Regions from separate parts of the Polaromonas sp. P1_H6 genome, predicted to be linked through region 2. Evidence: riboswitches for the same ligand, from Rfam matches in the RefSeq annotation. Region 2 holds a riboswitch; the other holds the start of a gene.
The links. Region 2 has a riboswitch for glycine ahead of AC1D1F_RS14000 (D-amino acid dehydrogenase). Riboswitches for the same ligand answer to the same signal wherever they lie in the genome.
Positions count from the first base shown of each region.

Region 1: it holds a riboswitch for glycine, as region 2 does, so the genes downstream of both, gcvT (glycine cleavage system aminomethyltransferase GcvT) here and AC1D1F_RS14000 (D-amino acid dehydrogenase) in region 2, are expected to answer to the same signal.

Region 1 covers NZ_JBFUCN010000026.1:38,331-45,884, reverse strand. Annotated here, with positions in the region: gene gcvP (aminomethyl-transferring glycine dehydrogenase) at 1-1,760, opposite strand, end outside; gene gcvH (glycine cleavage system protein GcvH) at 1,826-2,191, opposite strand; gene gcvT (glycine cleavage system aminomethyltransferase GcvT) at 2,230-3,393, opposite strand; glycine riboswitch at 3,433-3,534, opposite strand; glycine riboswitch at 3,556-3,669, opposite strand; gene AC1D1F_RS20130 (hypothetical protein) at 3,697-4,266, opposite strand; gene AC1D1F_RS20125 (TRAP transporter large permease) at 4,343-5,620, opposite strand; gene AC1D1F_RS20120 (TRAP transporter small permease) at 5,617-6,111, opposite strand; gene AC1D1F_RS20115 (TRAP transporter substrate-binding protein) at 6,242-7,213, opposite strand; gene denD (D-erythronate dehydrogenase) at 7,280-7,554, opposite strand, start outside.
Region 2 covers NZ_JBFUCN010000013.1:105,753-113,306, forward strand. Annotated here, with positions in the region: gene AC1D1F_RS13980 (CaiB/BaiF CoA transferase family protein) at 1-469, shown strand, start outside; gene AC1D1F_RS13985 (alpha/beta fold hydrolase) at 526-1,260, shown strand; gene AC1D1F_RS13990 (thioredoxin domain-containing protein) at 1,257-1,739, shown strand; gene AC1D1F_RS13995 (GrpB family protein) at 1,754-2,287, shown strand; glycine riboswitch at 2,481-2,589, shown strand; gene AC1D1F_RS14000 (D-amino acid dehydrogenase) at 2,699-4,012, shown strand; gene AC1D1F_RS14005 (DUF1737 domain-containing protein) at 4,083-4,292, shown strand; gene AC1D1F_RS14010 (DinB family protein) at 4,289-4,816, shown strand; gene phnD (phosphate/phosphite/phosphonate ABC transporter substrate-binding protein) at 5,032-5,994, shown strand; gene AC1D1F_RS14020 (DAHL domain-containing protein) at 6,282-7,554, opposite strand, start outside.

The DNA.
Region 1 (7,554 bases), on a different contig from region 2:
AGCAGGCCCGCGTATTCACCCTGCGAACCGGCGTTGGGTTGCAGGCTGATGCCGGCATAGCCGGTGGCCTGGCACAGCCAGTCGCGCAGCTGCTTGTCGAGTTCGGCATAGCCCTGCAACTGCTCGGCGGGCGCGAAGGGGTGGATGTTGGCGAACTCGGGCCAGGTGATGGGGATCATCTCGCTGGTCGCGTTGAGCTTCATGGTGCAGCTGCCCAGCGGGATCATGCTGCGGTCCAGGGCCAGGTCCTTGTCGCTCAGCATGCGGATGTAGCGCAGCATGCCGGTTTCGGAATGGTGGGTGTTGAACACCGGGTGCGTGAGGAAGGCCGTCGTACGGCGCAGCTCGGCGGGGATCAGCGATTCCACGCCTTTTTCGAAAGCGCTGACCACGGGAATCGTCTGGCCGGGCCTGGCGAAGAAGGACCAGAGCAGTTCGATGTCCTTGCGGCTGGTGGTTTCGTCCAGCGACACGCCCAGGTGGTTGTTCAGGCGAAAGCGCAGGTTGGCGCCGGCCTGGCGCGCGCGCTCGGCGATCGCATTGGTCGCCTCGCCGGTCTTCACCGTCACGGAATCAAAAGCGCCGGTATTGGTGATTTCATAGCCGAGTTCCTGCAGGCCGCGCACAAAGACGGCGGTGTAGGCCGCCACGCGTTCGGCGATGCGCTTCAAGCCTTGCGGGCCGTGGTAGACCGCGTACATGCTGGCGATGACGGCCGGCAGCACCTGCGCGGTGCAGATGTTGGAGGTGGCTTTTTCGCGGCGGATGTGCTGCTCGCGCGTCTGCAGCGCGAGGCGGTAGGTCGGGTTGCCGTGGCTGTCGACGCTGACGCCGACCAGGCGGCCCGGCAGCGAGCGCTTGAACTCGTCGCGGCAGGCCAGGTAGGCCGCGTGCGGCCCGCCGTTGCCCATGGGCATGCCGAAACGCTGGGTGTTGCCCAGCACGATGTCGGCGTCCCATTCACCGGGCGGGGTGAGCAGCGTGAGCGCCAGCAGGTCGGCTGCGACGCACAGGGCCGCGCCGTCGACGTGGGCCTGGCCCGCGAGCGGACGCAGGTCGTGGATGCTGCCGGTGGTGGCCGGGTACTGGGCCAGCACGCCGAAGTAGTCGCCCTCGGCCATCAGCAGGGGCAGGGTGGCCGACGCCGTGCTGACCTTGACCTCGATGCCCAGCGGCTTGGCGCGGGTCTGGATCACTTCAATCGTCTGCGGATGGCAGTCGCCGGCCACGATGAAGACATTACTCTTGCTTTTGACACTGCGTTTGGCCAAGGTCATGGCTTCGGCGGCGGCGGTAGCCTCGTCGAGCATGGAGGCGTTGGCGATCGGCATGCCGGTCAGGTCGCAGACCATGGTCTGGAAGTTGATCAGCGCCTCCATGCGGCCCTGCGAAATCTCGGCCTGGTAAGGCGTGTAAGCCGTGTACCAGGCGGGGTTCTCGAGGATGTTGCGCAGGATCACGCCCGGCGTGCAGGTGCCGTAGTAGCCCTGGCCGATGAAGTTCTTGAACACCTGGTTCTTGGCCGCGATGGCTTTCAGCTGCTTGAGCGCGGCGGCTTCCGTGACCGGGGCCGGGATGGCCATGGGCGTGCTGCGCGCGATGGAGCGCGGAACGATGCCTTCGACCAGCTCGCGGCGCGAGGCCGAGCCCACGATGCTGAGCATGTGGACTTCGTCGGTCTCGTCAATGCCGATGTGGCGCGCGATGAATTCGGAAGGGTTTTCAAGGTCGCCCAGGGGCTTGGCGGTTTGCATCAACATGTCGGGTCCCGTGTCAGGCTTGGCAGCCAGGAGTCAGAAAACAGAGAAAAAAGATCGGAAAAAAATCAGGCCGAGAAGGCGGTGTAGCGGGTCTCGTCCATCAGCGCGTTGAGCTGCGATGGGTCGGACAGCTTGATCTTGAAGAACCAGCCGGCGCCCATGGGGTCGCTGTTGGCCAGGGACGGGTCGTCCTTCAGGGCTTCATTGATGGCGGTCACTTCGCCGCTCACAGGCATGTAGACGTCGGCGGCGGCCTTGACCGACTCGACGACGCCGGCGGTTTCCTTTTGCGCGAAGGTCGTGCCCACGGCTGGGAGGTCCACAAACACCACGTCGCCCAGCGCGTCCTGCGCATGCACGGTGATGCCGACGGTGGCGATGTCGCCCTCAATCTTGAGCCATTCGTGGTCTTCGGTGTATTTGACGGTCATGAGAATCTCCAGGGGTTAAGGGGTGGGGATGGCAGGGGTCAGCCGCGGAAGTAGCGGTTGGGGACAAAAGGCATGGCCGCGACTTCCATGGGCACGGGCTTGCCGCGCACGATGGCGTTGATGCGCGTGCCCAGGGCGGCGAATTCGGGCTTCACATAGCCCATGGCGACCGGCTGGTTGATCGTGGGGCCCAGCAGGCCGCTGGTGACTTCGCCTATTGAAGCGCCGTCGGTGCTTTGCAGTTCGGTGTGGTCGCGCACGGGCACGCGCTCCAGCGCCACCAGGCCCACACGCTTGCGGGCCAGCGTGGCGGGGTCGGCCAGCTGCGCCAGGATTTTGTCCGCGCCCGGGAAGCCGCCCGCGCGCGCGCCGCCGGTGCGCCGCACTTTTTGCATGGCCCAGTTGAGGTTGGCTTCGATCGGCGTGGTCGTTGTGTCGATGTCGTTGCCGTAGAGGCACAGGCCCGCTTCCAGGCGCAGCGAGTTGCGTGCGCCCAGGCCTATGGGCTTGACCTCGGGCTGGGCCAGCAGCGCGCGTGCCAGCGTTTCGGCCTGCGAGGCGTGCACGGAGATTTCAAAGCCGTCTTCGCCGGTGTAGCCGCTGCGCGTGAGGAAGCAGTCGCAGCCGGCGACGCTGAAGCGCCCGCCGGTCATGAACACCAGTTTTTCGACACCGGGCGCCAGGCGCTGCAGCGCGTTGACGGCCTGCGGGCCTTGCAGGGCCAGGAGCGCCATCTCGGGCATGGGAATGACTTCGCAGCGCGAGCCGATTTTGGCCTGGATGTGCGCGATGTCTCCCACCTTGCAGGCGCCGTTGACGATGACGAAGAGGTCGCCGCCGTTGGCGTAATCGCGGTTGAAGAACATCAGGTCGTCGATGATGCCGCCCTCGTCATTGAGCAGCAGGCCGTAGCGCTGCTTGCCGGCGGGCAGGTCGATCACGTCGACCGGGATCAGCGATTCGAGCGCCGCCGCGGCATCGGCGCCCACCAGGCGCAACTGGCCCATGTGGGACACGTCGAAGAGGCCGGCGGCCTGGCGCGTGTGGAGGTGCTCGGCCATCAGGCCCGCGGGATATTGCACCGGCATGGAATAGCCCGCGAAGGGCACCATGCGCGCGCCGAGCTCCACATGCAGCTCGTGCAGAGGTGTTTTCAGCAGGGTTTCAGGGGCGGCAGCGGAAGAGGTGGACGAATCGGACAAGGCATTCTCCGGGGGGCAAACAGGTTCTAAATCCATGAGCTTGCCCCTGCTGTCCACTTTACCTGAGAGATTCACCCGGCGATGCGGGCTTGCTCCTTCGGTGGGCCGCTTTGAAAACGGCCTCTCTCCAGTAGGGAACGCCTTGCCGCGTGGTGCGCCGCAGGGCGGTTGCCAGTCCTTTTGCCTGAGCGTTCAGTGCACCAAAAAGGGTTGCCCCGGGGTGTACGTGCGCCTTCGGCGGTTTTCGCGCGGAAAACTCTCTCCTGACCCCGTCGAGTGTAACGGATGCTGCCGTCGGCCCGGTCAGGCCGCCTGGTGCTGCGGCAGCAGCATGGCGATGCGCTCGCTGATGGAGTCGGCACGCTCGTGGCCCGCGATTTTTTCGATTTCTTCGATCATTTCGCGCGAGGCCGCCAGCATGCTGTCGCGGTCCTTGGCGTTGCGCAGCGCTTCGCGGAAGCGCTCGGCCATCACCGGGTCGCGCCGGGCGAACATGCGCTCGCAGATGTCGAAGAGGAACATGCGGGTGGTGGCGAGTGAGCGTTTGCCTTCAAACTGGTCGGCCGAAACCTGGATGGCCTGTGTGGTTTCGGGGCTCGGGAAATTTTGCAGCTGGGCCGGCGTGGGTTTGGGGACGGGCACCGGTGCAGGCACTGCGGCGGGCGGGGAGGTTTTGCCCGGGTGCGCTTCCAGAAAGCCTTCGCGCAACAGCCGCAGGGCGATGGCCTCGCCGTCGCCGTCGAACAGCGGGCGGAAGTCCTGGGCTGACTTGCTGCCGTCGGCCATCAGCAGCAAGGTGCGCTCGCGCTGGCCTAGCGTTCTCACGCCGGGCTTGAGCTCGGCGCGGGCACGGTCGGTTTTGTGGAGCTGCATGGATTTCATCCTGAAATGAAAGCCTGAGCATTACCTCCATAGATGACAAAGGCGTGAAACCCAGCCTGAAAAAAAGCTATTTGGCGTAGACCAGGTCGCGCAGGCCGAGCGAGAGTTGCGGTACGTAAGTGATCACCATCAGGCAGACCAGTATGACCCCTACAAAGGGCAGCAGGTGCGTCACGATGCGGTCCAGCGATATCCTGGCGACGGTGCAGGCCGCGAACAGGTTCACGCCGAAAGGCGGCGTGATCATGCCGAGCGCGAGGTTGACCACCATCACCAGGCCGAAGTGCACCGGGTCGATGCCGAAGTGCACCGCCACCGGCGCCAGGATGGGCGCCAGCACAATGATGGCGGCGCTGGTCTCGATGAACATGCCGATGATGAACAGCGCCGCGTTGACGCCCAGCAGGAAGAGGGCGGGCGACTTCAGCACCTCCTGCAGCCAGTGGCCTATGGCGTCCGGCACGCCGGCGCGGGTGATCAGGAAGGCGAACAGCCCGGCGTTGGCGATGATGAACATGATTACCGCGCTGGAAATCACCGACTTGCGCAAGATGACATACAGGTCCGCCAGCTTGATCTCACGGTAGATCACGATGCCGACGACCAGGGCGTAGAAGACCGCCACCGCCGAGGCTTCGGTCGGCGTGAAAATCCCACCGTAAATGCCGCCCAGGATGATCACCGGCATCAGTAGCGCCCAGCCGGCCTGCCAGGTCGCCTTGCCGAAACTCAGGCGGCCGTCGCCATCCTGTTTGCCCCAGCCCTTCCAGCGGCAGTACAGGTGCACAAACAGCATCAGCGCGAAGCCTATCAGCAGCCCCGGGCCGAAGCCAGCGATGAACAGTTCGCCAATGGAGACCTCTGCGCTCACGCCGTAGAGGATCATGGGGATGGACGGCGGGATGATCACGCCCAGCTCCGCGCTGGTGGCCTGCAGGGCCGCGGCGTAGGCCGTGGGGTAGCCGTGCTTGATGAGCGCCGGTATCAGGATGGCGCCTATGGCAAAGGTGGTGGCCACGGACGAGCCGGAGACGGCCGCGAAAATCATGCAGGTCAGCACGCAGGTCATGGGCAGGCCGCCCTGGACGCCGCCGACGATGCTTTTGGCGAACTCGACCAGCCGGCGCGAGATGCCGCCGGTTTCCATCAGGTTGCCGGCCAGGATGAAGAAGGGGATCGCGGCCAGCGGGAATTTGTTGATCGAGGAGAACATCTCCTTGACGGAGATCAGCATGTTGGCATTGGACGCCTGGATGCCGAAGATGGAGGCCAGGCCGATGGACACGGCCACGGAAACGGTGAGCGCAAAGCACAGCACCATCGTTGAAATCATCACCGCGGTCATTGCGCCGTCTCCAGTTCGTTGCGTTGGGGATCCAGCAGGTTGCCGATGATGCCGATCACGCAGAACATGCCGCCCACGGGCATGGCCACATAGCCCCAGAACATCGAGACGGACTCCAGACCGGCCATGGACTGCACGCGGCCGCGCAGCGAATAATCCCAACCCCACCAGACGATGACGGCGATCAGCGCCAGGGCGGCCAGGCACACCAGCCAATCCAGTACGCGCCGGATGCGCGGTGGGCTCCAGCGGTAAAGCACGTCCACGCTGACCATGGCGCCCTGCCGGAAGGCCATGGGGATGCCCATGAACACCATCCAGATCAGGCTCAGGCGGATCAGGATTTCGCTCCACTCGGCGGGCTGTTCAAGCACGAAGCGGGTGACGATCTGGAACATGCCGAGCGCCGAGGCGATGACCAGCATCAGGCAGGCCACCAGCATGGAGAAGCCGGTGGTCCAGCGTTCAAATGTGAGGAAGGCTTGTTTCATGAGGTGCGATAGAGAAGGGGGAAGAGCCGGTGCATGGAAAGCGCCCGCCAGTACGATGCCTGCGGGCGCGTTCGGTGAAAAAAAAGTGCGCAGGCCGGGCAGGGAAGCCTGCGGCCCGCGTGCCTTGCACTTACTTGTAGTTCCGGATCGCGTCGATGTTTGCCTTGCCGAACTGCTTCTCGAAATCGGCATTGACGGGTGCCAGCATGGCCACGAATTTGGACTTGTCGACGTTCTCGATCACGGTCATGCCCTTGGCGCGCAGCTCGGCCACGCCGTTGGCATCGTCCTGGTCGACGCGCGCGCGGTTGACCTTGGTGGCCTCCTTGGCCGCATCGACGAAGGCGGTCTTGTCGGCGGCGCTGAGCTTGTCGAAGGCCGCCTTGTTCATCACAAAAATGCAGGGCGAATAAACGTGGCCGGTCAGCGACAGGTGTTTCTGCACCTGGTCGAACTTGGCGGACATGATCACCGACAGCGGGTTCTCCTGGCCGTCGACCGTGCCTTGCTGCAGCGCGGTGAACACCTCAGGAAACGCCATCGGCGTGGTGATGATGCCCAGGCCCTTGTAGGCCGCGATGTGCACGGGGTTTTCCATGGTGCGCATCTTCAGGCCCTTGAGGTCTTCGGGCAGCTTCACGTCGCGTTTGCTGTTGGTCATGTGGCGAAAGCCGTTTTCGGCCCAGGCCAGCGCCTTGAAGCCTTTGGCGTCGAACTTGGTCAGCAGGTCCTGGCCGATAGGGCCGTCGAGTACCGCGCGCGCATGCGCCTTGTCGCGAAACAGAAAGGGTACGTCGAGGATTTTGGTCTCGGGCACGAAGTTGGGTATCGGGCCGGTGGACGAGAAAGCCAGCTCCTGGGTTCCCAGCTGCACGGCTTCAATCGATTCGCGTTCGCCGCCCAGTGCGCCGTTGTAAAAGGTCTGGACCTTGTAGCGGCCAGCCGTGCGTTTTTCGACCTCCTTGGCAAAGGTGTCGATGGCCACGCCCTGGTGCGAATTCTGCGCCGTGGAAATGCTGATCCGCATGGTGGTCTGCGCGTTCGCCGCCGCGATGAAACCCAGGCCCAAAGCCATGCCGACCAGCAGTTTTGAAATTTTCATGGTGTCTCCAAAATAATCGTTGTTCAGAAAATCCGCGATGACGGCGCCCGGCCGTATGCACACCTATTATTGCGTCGCTACCTTGGGCGCAGTGCGCGGGTTTTCGCTTAAATAGGCCGCAATAATGCTGTCAAAGTCGGGGTCGGGCAAGAGTCCCAGTCCCCGGGCCCGGCCCGCATCGATGACCGCCGGCCAGTTGGCCACGATGTTGGCGATGGCAGGGTCCGGCGTCCAGTCGATGAGGCCGGCGGCCTCTTTGCCCGCCACGCGCGCCAGCGCCGCGGCCATCTCGCCCACCGTGGTCTTCAGCGCCGGCAGGTTGATCGCCGTGCGCGCACCCC
Region 2 (7,554 bases):
CAAGGATCATCTGATTCTGGCGGTGGGCAATGACTCGCAGTATGCGAAGTTCTGCGCGGTGGCGAATATCCCTGAACTCGCAACCAACCCGCTGTTCGCGAAGAACCGCGACCGCGTGCTGAACCGCGGCCAGCTGGTGCCGATATTGGAAGCCGTGATGAAAACGCGCGGCAAGGCCGACTGGCTGGCGGCGCTGGAGGCGGCGAAAGTGCCTTGCGGCGCGATCAACAGCCTGGCGGAAGTGTTTGCCGACCCGCAGATAGCGGCGCGCGGCATGGTGACCGAGTGGACGCACCCGGTGAAGGACGACTTGAAGCTGGTCTCCAGCCCGATTCGCATGAGCGCGACGCCGGTGCGCACCGACCTGCCGCCGCCGCTGCTGGGCCAGCACACCGATGAGGTGCTGCGCGAACTGCTGAACTATTCCGACGCCAAGCTGTCGGAGTTAAAGGGCGGCAAGACAATTTGACGCGGCAAGTCCGCACAAAAACCTGATGCAAATACCTGATTCAAAGAGGTGACGCGATGAAACACAATTTTGTTCTGGTGCACGGTGCCTGGCATGGCGGCTGGTGCTGGCGGCGGGTGGCGCAGGTGCTGCAGCTGGACCACCACAAGGCTTTTGCGGTGACGCTGACGGGCCTGGGCGAGCGGGCGCATCTGCTGTCGCCGGCCATCAACCTCGATACCCACATCAACGACGTGATCAATTTGATCGAAGCGGAAGAGCTCCACGAGGTGACGCTGGCGGTGCATTCCTACGCGGGCATGATAGGCACGGCCGTGGCCGACCGCATGGGCGGGCGCCTCAAGCACCTGGTGTATGTCGATGCCGTGGTGCCGCAGCCGGGCGAAAGCTGGAGCAGCACACACGACGCGGCCACGCAGCAAAAGCGCATGGCGGGGGCGCAAGCCACAGCCAATTTCAGTTTTGCGCCGCCCGACCCGGAAGTGTTCGGCCTGCAGGGCGCGGACCACGACTGGGTGCAGCGCCGACAGACGCCGCACCCAGGCAACACCTACCAGGCGCCGCTGGATTTTGACGTGAAGCGCGTGGCGGCGGTGCCGCGCACCTTTGTGAGTTGCATAGCACCGGCGCTGGCGACCATTACGCCCAGCCGGCTGCGCGCGCGGGACCCGGCCTTCTGGGACGGCGCCTGGCTGCCGAATTCACGGGTGGTGGAACTGGCCACCGGCCATGACCCCATGGTGACCGAGCCGGCAGCGCTGGCGCACATCCTGCTGGAGTGCGCTGAATGAAGGCGGTGGGCCGGCGCGGTTTTACGGCGGCGCTGGCGGGCAGCCTGGCCTGGCCGCTGCAGGCCCAAGCCAAGGACAGCGCCCTGCCGGTGCCGGCCTCGCTGCCGGAGGCGGCCGGGCTGGCCGCCGCACGCGGCGAACCGCTGGTGCTGCTGGTCACCCTGCCCGGCTGCCCTTATTGCGAACTGGTGCGGCGCAATTACCTGCTGCCCGCGCGCAAGGAGACCGGGCTGGAGGCCTGGCAGCTCAACGTCACCGACAGCCACACGCCGCTGACGGGCTTTGACGGCAAGGCCACGACCGCGGCCGCGCAGGCCCGGACCTGGAAGGCGACTTTCACGCCCACGGTGCTCTTCCTGGGCCCGCAGGGGCAGAAGCTGGCCGAGCCGCTGGTGGGCGCGGCGATCCCGGATTTTTACGGAGCCTACCTGGACGAGCGACTGCTGCTGGCGCGCCGGGCGGTGGTGGCGCTGCGCTAGGGCCTGATAACGCCATGACGGACGCCGGGTCGCTGCAGGCCGCTATCCATGAGGAGGTGACGCTGCGGGCTTACGACCCGCGCTGGCCCGGCCTGTTCGAGGCCGAGCGCGAGCGGTTGCTGTCGCTGTTTCCCGATGATTTCATCGCCATTGAGCACATAGGCAGCACGGCCGTGCCGGGGCTGGTCGCCAAGCCGGTGATCGACATCCTGGCTGGTGTGGCCTCGATGGCGGCGGCCAGGGCGTTGGTGGCGCCGCTGTGCACGCAAGGCTATACGGCCTCCGCCGAATTTAATGCCACGCTGGTAAACCGCCAATGGCTGATGCGCTGGGCGAACGGGCACCGCACGCACCACCTGCACCTGGTGGTGCATGGCGGCGGGGTGTGGGCGCAGCGCCTGCGTTTTCGCGATGCGCTGAGGGCGGATGCCGCGCTGGCGGCGCGTTATGCGGCGCTCAAGGCCGACCTGGCGACCCGGTTCCCGAGCGACCGCGAGGCCTATACCGAGGGCAAGGCCGCGTTTGTGCGTTCGGTGTGTGAAGGCTGAACGCCACCCTACTAGCTACTATTAAGCCGCTGAATCAACCCGCTGGACCTGTACTGGATGACGGATTCGCGCTTGGCAACTGCGGCTTCGGTGGTAAATTCAAACCGTTCAAGCAGGAGAGCGCTGCCCCCAGGGGGCGGCCACCGAAGGCGCAAACTTCCATAATCGCTCAGGTCCCGTACTGCCCGGAAACACACAGCCGTCTGGAGAGACGCCGCATGCAAGGTGCGGCGCACCGAAGGAGCAAGGCCGTTGCGAAAGCAGCGGCTGAATCTCTCAGGTACCAAGGACAGTGGAAGCGGCCGCAAGCCTGTAATGGCCTGGCGGTTGCCATGATTCTTCTTTGACTCAAGCACCTCCAAGGCATTGCGCTTGCGCAACAGCCATTTCTGCTTGAAAAAAGGAATCGCCATGAAAGTCATGGTTTTGGGTGCGGGTGTCACGGGGGTCACGACGGCCTGGTATCTGGCGCAGCGCGGGCATGAGGTCACGGTGATTGAGCGGCGCGGCGCGGCCGCGATGGAAACCAGCTTTGCCAACGGCGGGCAGATTTCCGTGAGCCACGCGGAGCCCTGGGCCAACCCGGGCGCGCCGCTCAAGGTGCTGCAGTGGCTGGCGCGGGAAGACGCGCCGCTGCTGTTCCGGCTGCGGGCCGATGTGAACCAGTGGCTGTGGGGCCTGGAGTTTTTGCGCAACTGCACGCCGGCGCGCACCGCGCAAAACATCCGGCAGATCGTGAACCTGGGCATGTACAGCCGCGGCGCGCTGCAAAAACTGCGCGCCGAACTGGGCCTGCAGTACGACGCGAAGACCCAAGGCATCCTGCACTTCTACACCAGCCAGGCCGAGTACGACGCGGCGCAGGAGCCGGCGCGCATCATGCGCGAGCACGGCTGCGAACTGGACATGAAAACCGCCGACGAATGTGTGGCGATTGAGCCCGCGCTGGCGCAGTGCCGCGCCAGCATTGTGGGCGGCAGCATGACGCCCAGCGACGAGTCGGGCGACGCGCAGGCTTTTACCACCGCACTGGCCGCGCGCTGCGAGCAGGCAGGCGTGAAGTTTCTCTACAACACCAACATCCTGGATGTGCTGGCCAGCGGCGGGCAACTGGACGGCGTGCTGGTCGCCGGGGGCCACGGCGAGGCGGGCGGGCGCGTCGAGATGCTGAAGGCCGATGCCTATGTGATGTGCCTGGGCGCCTTCAGCGCGCCATGGGCGAAGCGGCTGGGACAGAGCCTGCGCATCTACCCGGCCAAGGGTTATTCGGTGACGCTGCCGGTGATCAACGAGGCGGCTTCCTACCAGGTGAGCCTGACGGACGACGAGTACAAGCTGGTGTTCTCGCGCTTCGGCAATCGCCTGCGCATCGCGGGCACGGCGGAACTCAACGGCTACAACACCGAGCTGAACCTGGTGCGCTGCAATGCCATCGTGCGCCGCGTGAAGCAGCTCTTCCCGGAGATGACGGACGGCGAAGGCGCGCAGTTCTGGACCGGGCTGCGGCCGGCGACGCCTAGCAACGTGCCTTACATCGGCAAGAGCAAAACCTCCAATCTGTTCCTCAACACGGGCCACGGCACGCTGGGCTGGACGCATGCCTGCGGCTCGGGCGCGGCGATTGCCGACATCGTGAGCGGGCGTGTGCCGGAAGTGGATTTTGCGTTCACCGGCATGCAATCGCCGGGCCGCCCTATGGCCCTGCCGGGCATGGCGAAGGCCTGAGGGCGGGCGCCCATGCAGCGTTTGAACGGACACGGTAATATCGCCCTCCGTTCATTCGCCGCCTGCCGCCATGACATCACCCACCACCACGCCGCCCGACGGCCTTCCCGCCTACCGCCTCCTCACGGGCCCGGATGACGCGAGTTTCTGCCACCGGGTCAGCGAGATGCTGGCGCTGGGCTACGAGCTTTACGGCTCGCCGACGGCGACCTTCAATGGCGAGAGGGTGATCGTGGCGCAGGCGCTGCTCTGGCCTTCGGTTCGGAGCGACAAGCCATGAGCGCTCCCTTGAATACCGCCACCCTGCAGGCGATGGCGAACTTCCCGAACCAGCTCGAGCAGTTTTACGCGGCCATTCCCGAAAGCCACAGCGACTGGACGCCTTCGTCGTGGGAGGGCATCCCGAGCGAGACCTTTTCGGCGCTGGGCCAGGTCTGCCATGTCAGGGACATCGAGATCGACGGCTACCATGTGCGGCTCCAGCGCACGCTTACCGAGACGAACCCGGTGCTGGCATCGCTGGATGGCTATGAGCTTGAGAAGGAGCGCCATTACGCAGCAGCCGACGCGCGGGAAGCCCTGGCGGCGTTCCGGGCGGCCCGCCTCAAAACGATGGCGATGCTGTCGGCTGTCACGCCGCTGCAGCTGGACCGCACGGCGGAATTCGAAGGCTACGGCGCCCTGACCTTGCGCAGCCTGGTGCACTACCTGTGCAGCCACGACCAGCAGCACCTGGCCGGCCTGCAGTGGCTGCTCGGCAAGATTGACGCGTCGCGCGCCGCGAGCGCCGGGCGAAATTTGTAACACCGGCCTTATCAGGAAAAGGGCTTTTCGCGCTACCTTGGTGCGCCCTTTTTCGGCGAAAAAACCACGGATCGCCCGGGGTATTCCCGCTTTATGTCCCTTCAGCGTCAGTCGGCTTGTAAGTAAAAGTTAACTTGGGCGCACACTGCTTGTACGGCTTCGTGGCCGTGCTGTCCGCGGTTGCGGTTCAAGCAATAACTTTTGGGATGAACGACATGATGACGGTTTATTGGCGTAATGCGGCGGTGCTGGCCGGCACAGCCCTGGCTCTGGGTTCCACCGTGGCGCAGACCGAGAACCCGCGTCCCCCCAAAACAAAAGCTGCCGCCGCGCCGGCAGCCGAAAAGTTTTCAGGCCCGCGCGAAAAAATGGTGGTGGCCATGCCCAAAACCTACGGCAAGACCGAAACCATGGCCTTGTGGGGCGACTACTTCAGCCACCTGTCGCGCTGCGCCAATGTGGAACTGCAGAACGCCCAGGGCGACTCGCTGGAGCGCACCAGCAACGTGGACATCCTGGGCGAGAAGGAGCTGATCGAGGCGCTTTCGACCGGCAAGGCCCAGATCGGGCAAGTGAACCCCGGCCTGGCCGCGCAGATGGTGACCGCCGGGCAGGCCGCGCCTTTCGCGGTGCCGGGCAACAAGGCGACGGGCCAGCGCAATTCCTACAAGCTGATCCTGATCACGCGCATCGACAGCCCGTACCGGGAACCCAGGGACCTGGTGGGCAAGAAGATCGCGCACACCACGCCGACCTCCAATTCGGGCAATCTGGCGCCGCGCGCGCTGTTCCCGGCCCTGGGCCTGACGCCGGACAAGGACTACGAGGTGGTTTTCTCCAACGGCCACGAGCGCTCGGTGACCGGCGTGATGCACGGCTTTTACCCCGCCGCGGCGGTGGCCAGCGATTTGTACCAGCGCATGGTCGTGAAGGGCGACGTCAAGGGGTCGAGCATACGCACGATCTGGGAAAGCCCGCCTTTCATGACGGAAACCTGGACCATGAACAAAGAGGTGTCGCCGGAGCTGCAGGCCCGGGTCAAGAAGTGCTCGTTCAGCTACAGCTTCTCGCCCACGCTGAAGAAGCAGCTGCCCGGCAACGACACTTTCCTGCCGATCAATTTCGACCGCGACTTCGCGACGGTGATGCAGGTCTACCGCTCCACGCAAAAGAAGTAGAGCCAGAAGTAGAGCCCCCACGCTCCCCCACTTCGTGTGGGTCGCTGCCCCCCGAGGGGGCCGCCCGCCTGTGGCCCGGCAAAGCCGGTTCCACGGCTCATGCTGGCTTGAAGAGCCCAACTCAACCGCTGCATTCGGCCCAGCAGGGGCCGCGGAACCGGCTTTGCCGGGCCGCTAGCGCCGTCCCCTGCAAGGGGAAAAGGGCTACACGAAGTGAGCCCGATAGGGGTGTGCCAATCTTTCGGCTTTGCCGGCCCCAGGCGCCGCCCCCTCGAGGGGGGAACAAGCTACACGCCAGTGAGCTTGGACGGGGGGGAGTCAATAGTCAGCAGCGGGTGCACCGTGCCCCACAGGCTTTCGTCAAGCACGCGCTGCAAGGTGCGCAGCAGCTGGTTGTTGGAGGTGTAGGCCTTCACCAGCACCGCTTCCACACGCTGGGTTTCCGTGGCGACCTCGTCGCTCGCGGAAAACACCACCACCGGCGGCGCGGGGTTCAGCGCCTCTATCGTGTCCAGCAGTTCCCAGCCTGAACCGTCTTTCAAAGTCAGGTCGAGCAGCACCAGGTCATAGTGGTGCTTGCCGAGCTGTTCGCGCGCCTCCTGCAGGCTGCCGGCAAATTCAAAGGTCGCGAAGTCCTGGGCGATGGTCGCGGCGATGCGCTGGATGTCCAGGTCGTCCTCGACATGCAGGATGCGCGGCCGGCCTTCGGCCATGTTGGCGATGGCGCGCTGCAGGCTCAGGATCAGCTTGTTTTCGTCGATGGGCTTTTCAAGCCAGGTCGACACCGCGAGCGGCTGGTTGTTGAATTCGAGTTCGCCGGCTTCGGCGTTGGCGGACACTACCACGATGGGCAGTTCCCGCGTGCGCTCTTCGAGGCGCAGCGCGCGGATCAGGCTGATGCCGTCCAGGTCCGGCAGGCCCAGGTCGACCGTCATGGCGGCGTAGGGCCGTTTCACCACTTGCTCCATGGCCTGCGCGGCGCGGTAGACCATGTCCGAATCGAATCCGCCCTTGTCGAGCATCAGGTTGATCAGGTGGGCGATGTCGGGGTCGTCCTCGCAGACCAGGATCAAGGGCCTGGGCGGCCCGCTGGCCTTGCTTCTGTTTGCATCGATGCTGGCTTCTTCCACCCGCGGCGCAAGTGCTTCGGGCAGCTCAAAATAGAAAACGGTTCCCACGCCGGTTTGCGAGGTGAAGCCCACGCTGCCGTTCATACGCTCGACAATGGCGCGCGAGATGTTCAGGCCCAAACCGGTGCCGCCCTTTTGCCGGGTGTCCGAGGTGTCGGCCTGCGAGAACTTCTGGAAGATGCGTTTGCGGAACTCTTCGGGAATGCCGGGACCGCTGTCGGCGACCTCGACCCGGATCCGCCCGCCGCTGCGCAGCAGCCTGACGTACACACAGGACTCCGCCGGTGAGAACTTCACGGCATTGGAGATCAGGTTGGTGAGGGCCTGGGTCATCCGGTCGCTGTCGACGCTGACCTTCACCGCATCGGCCTGGACGTCCAGGGCCAGCTTGACGTTGTGCTGGCCCGCAAAGCCTTCATTGGCCGTCAGG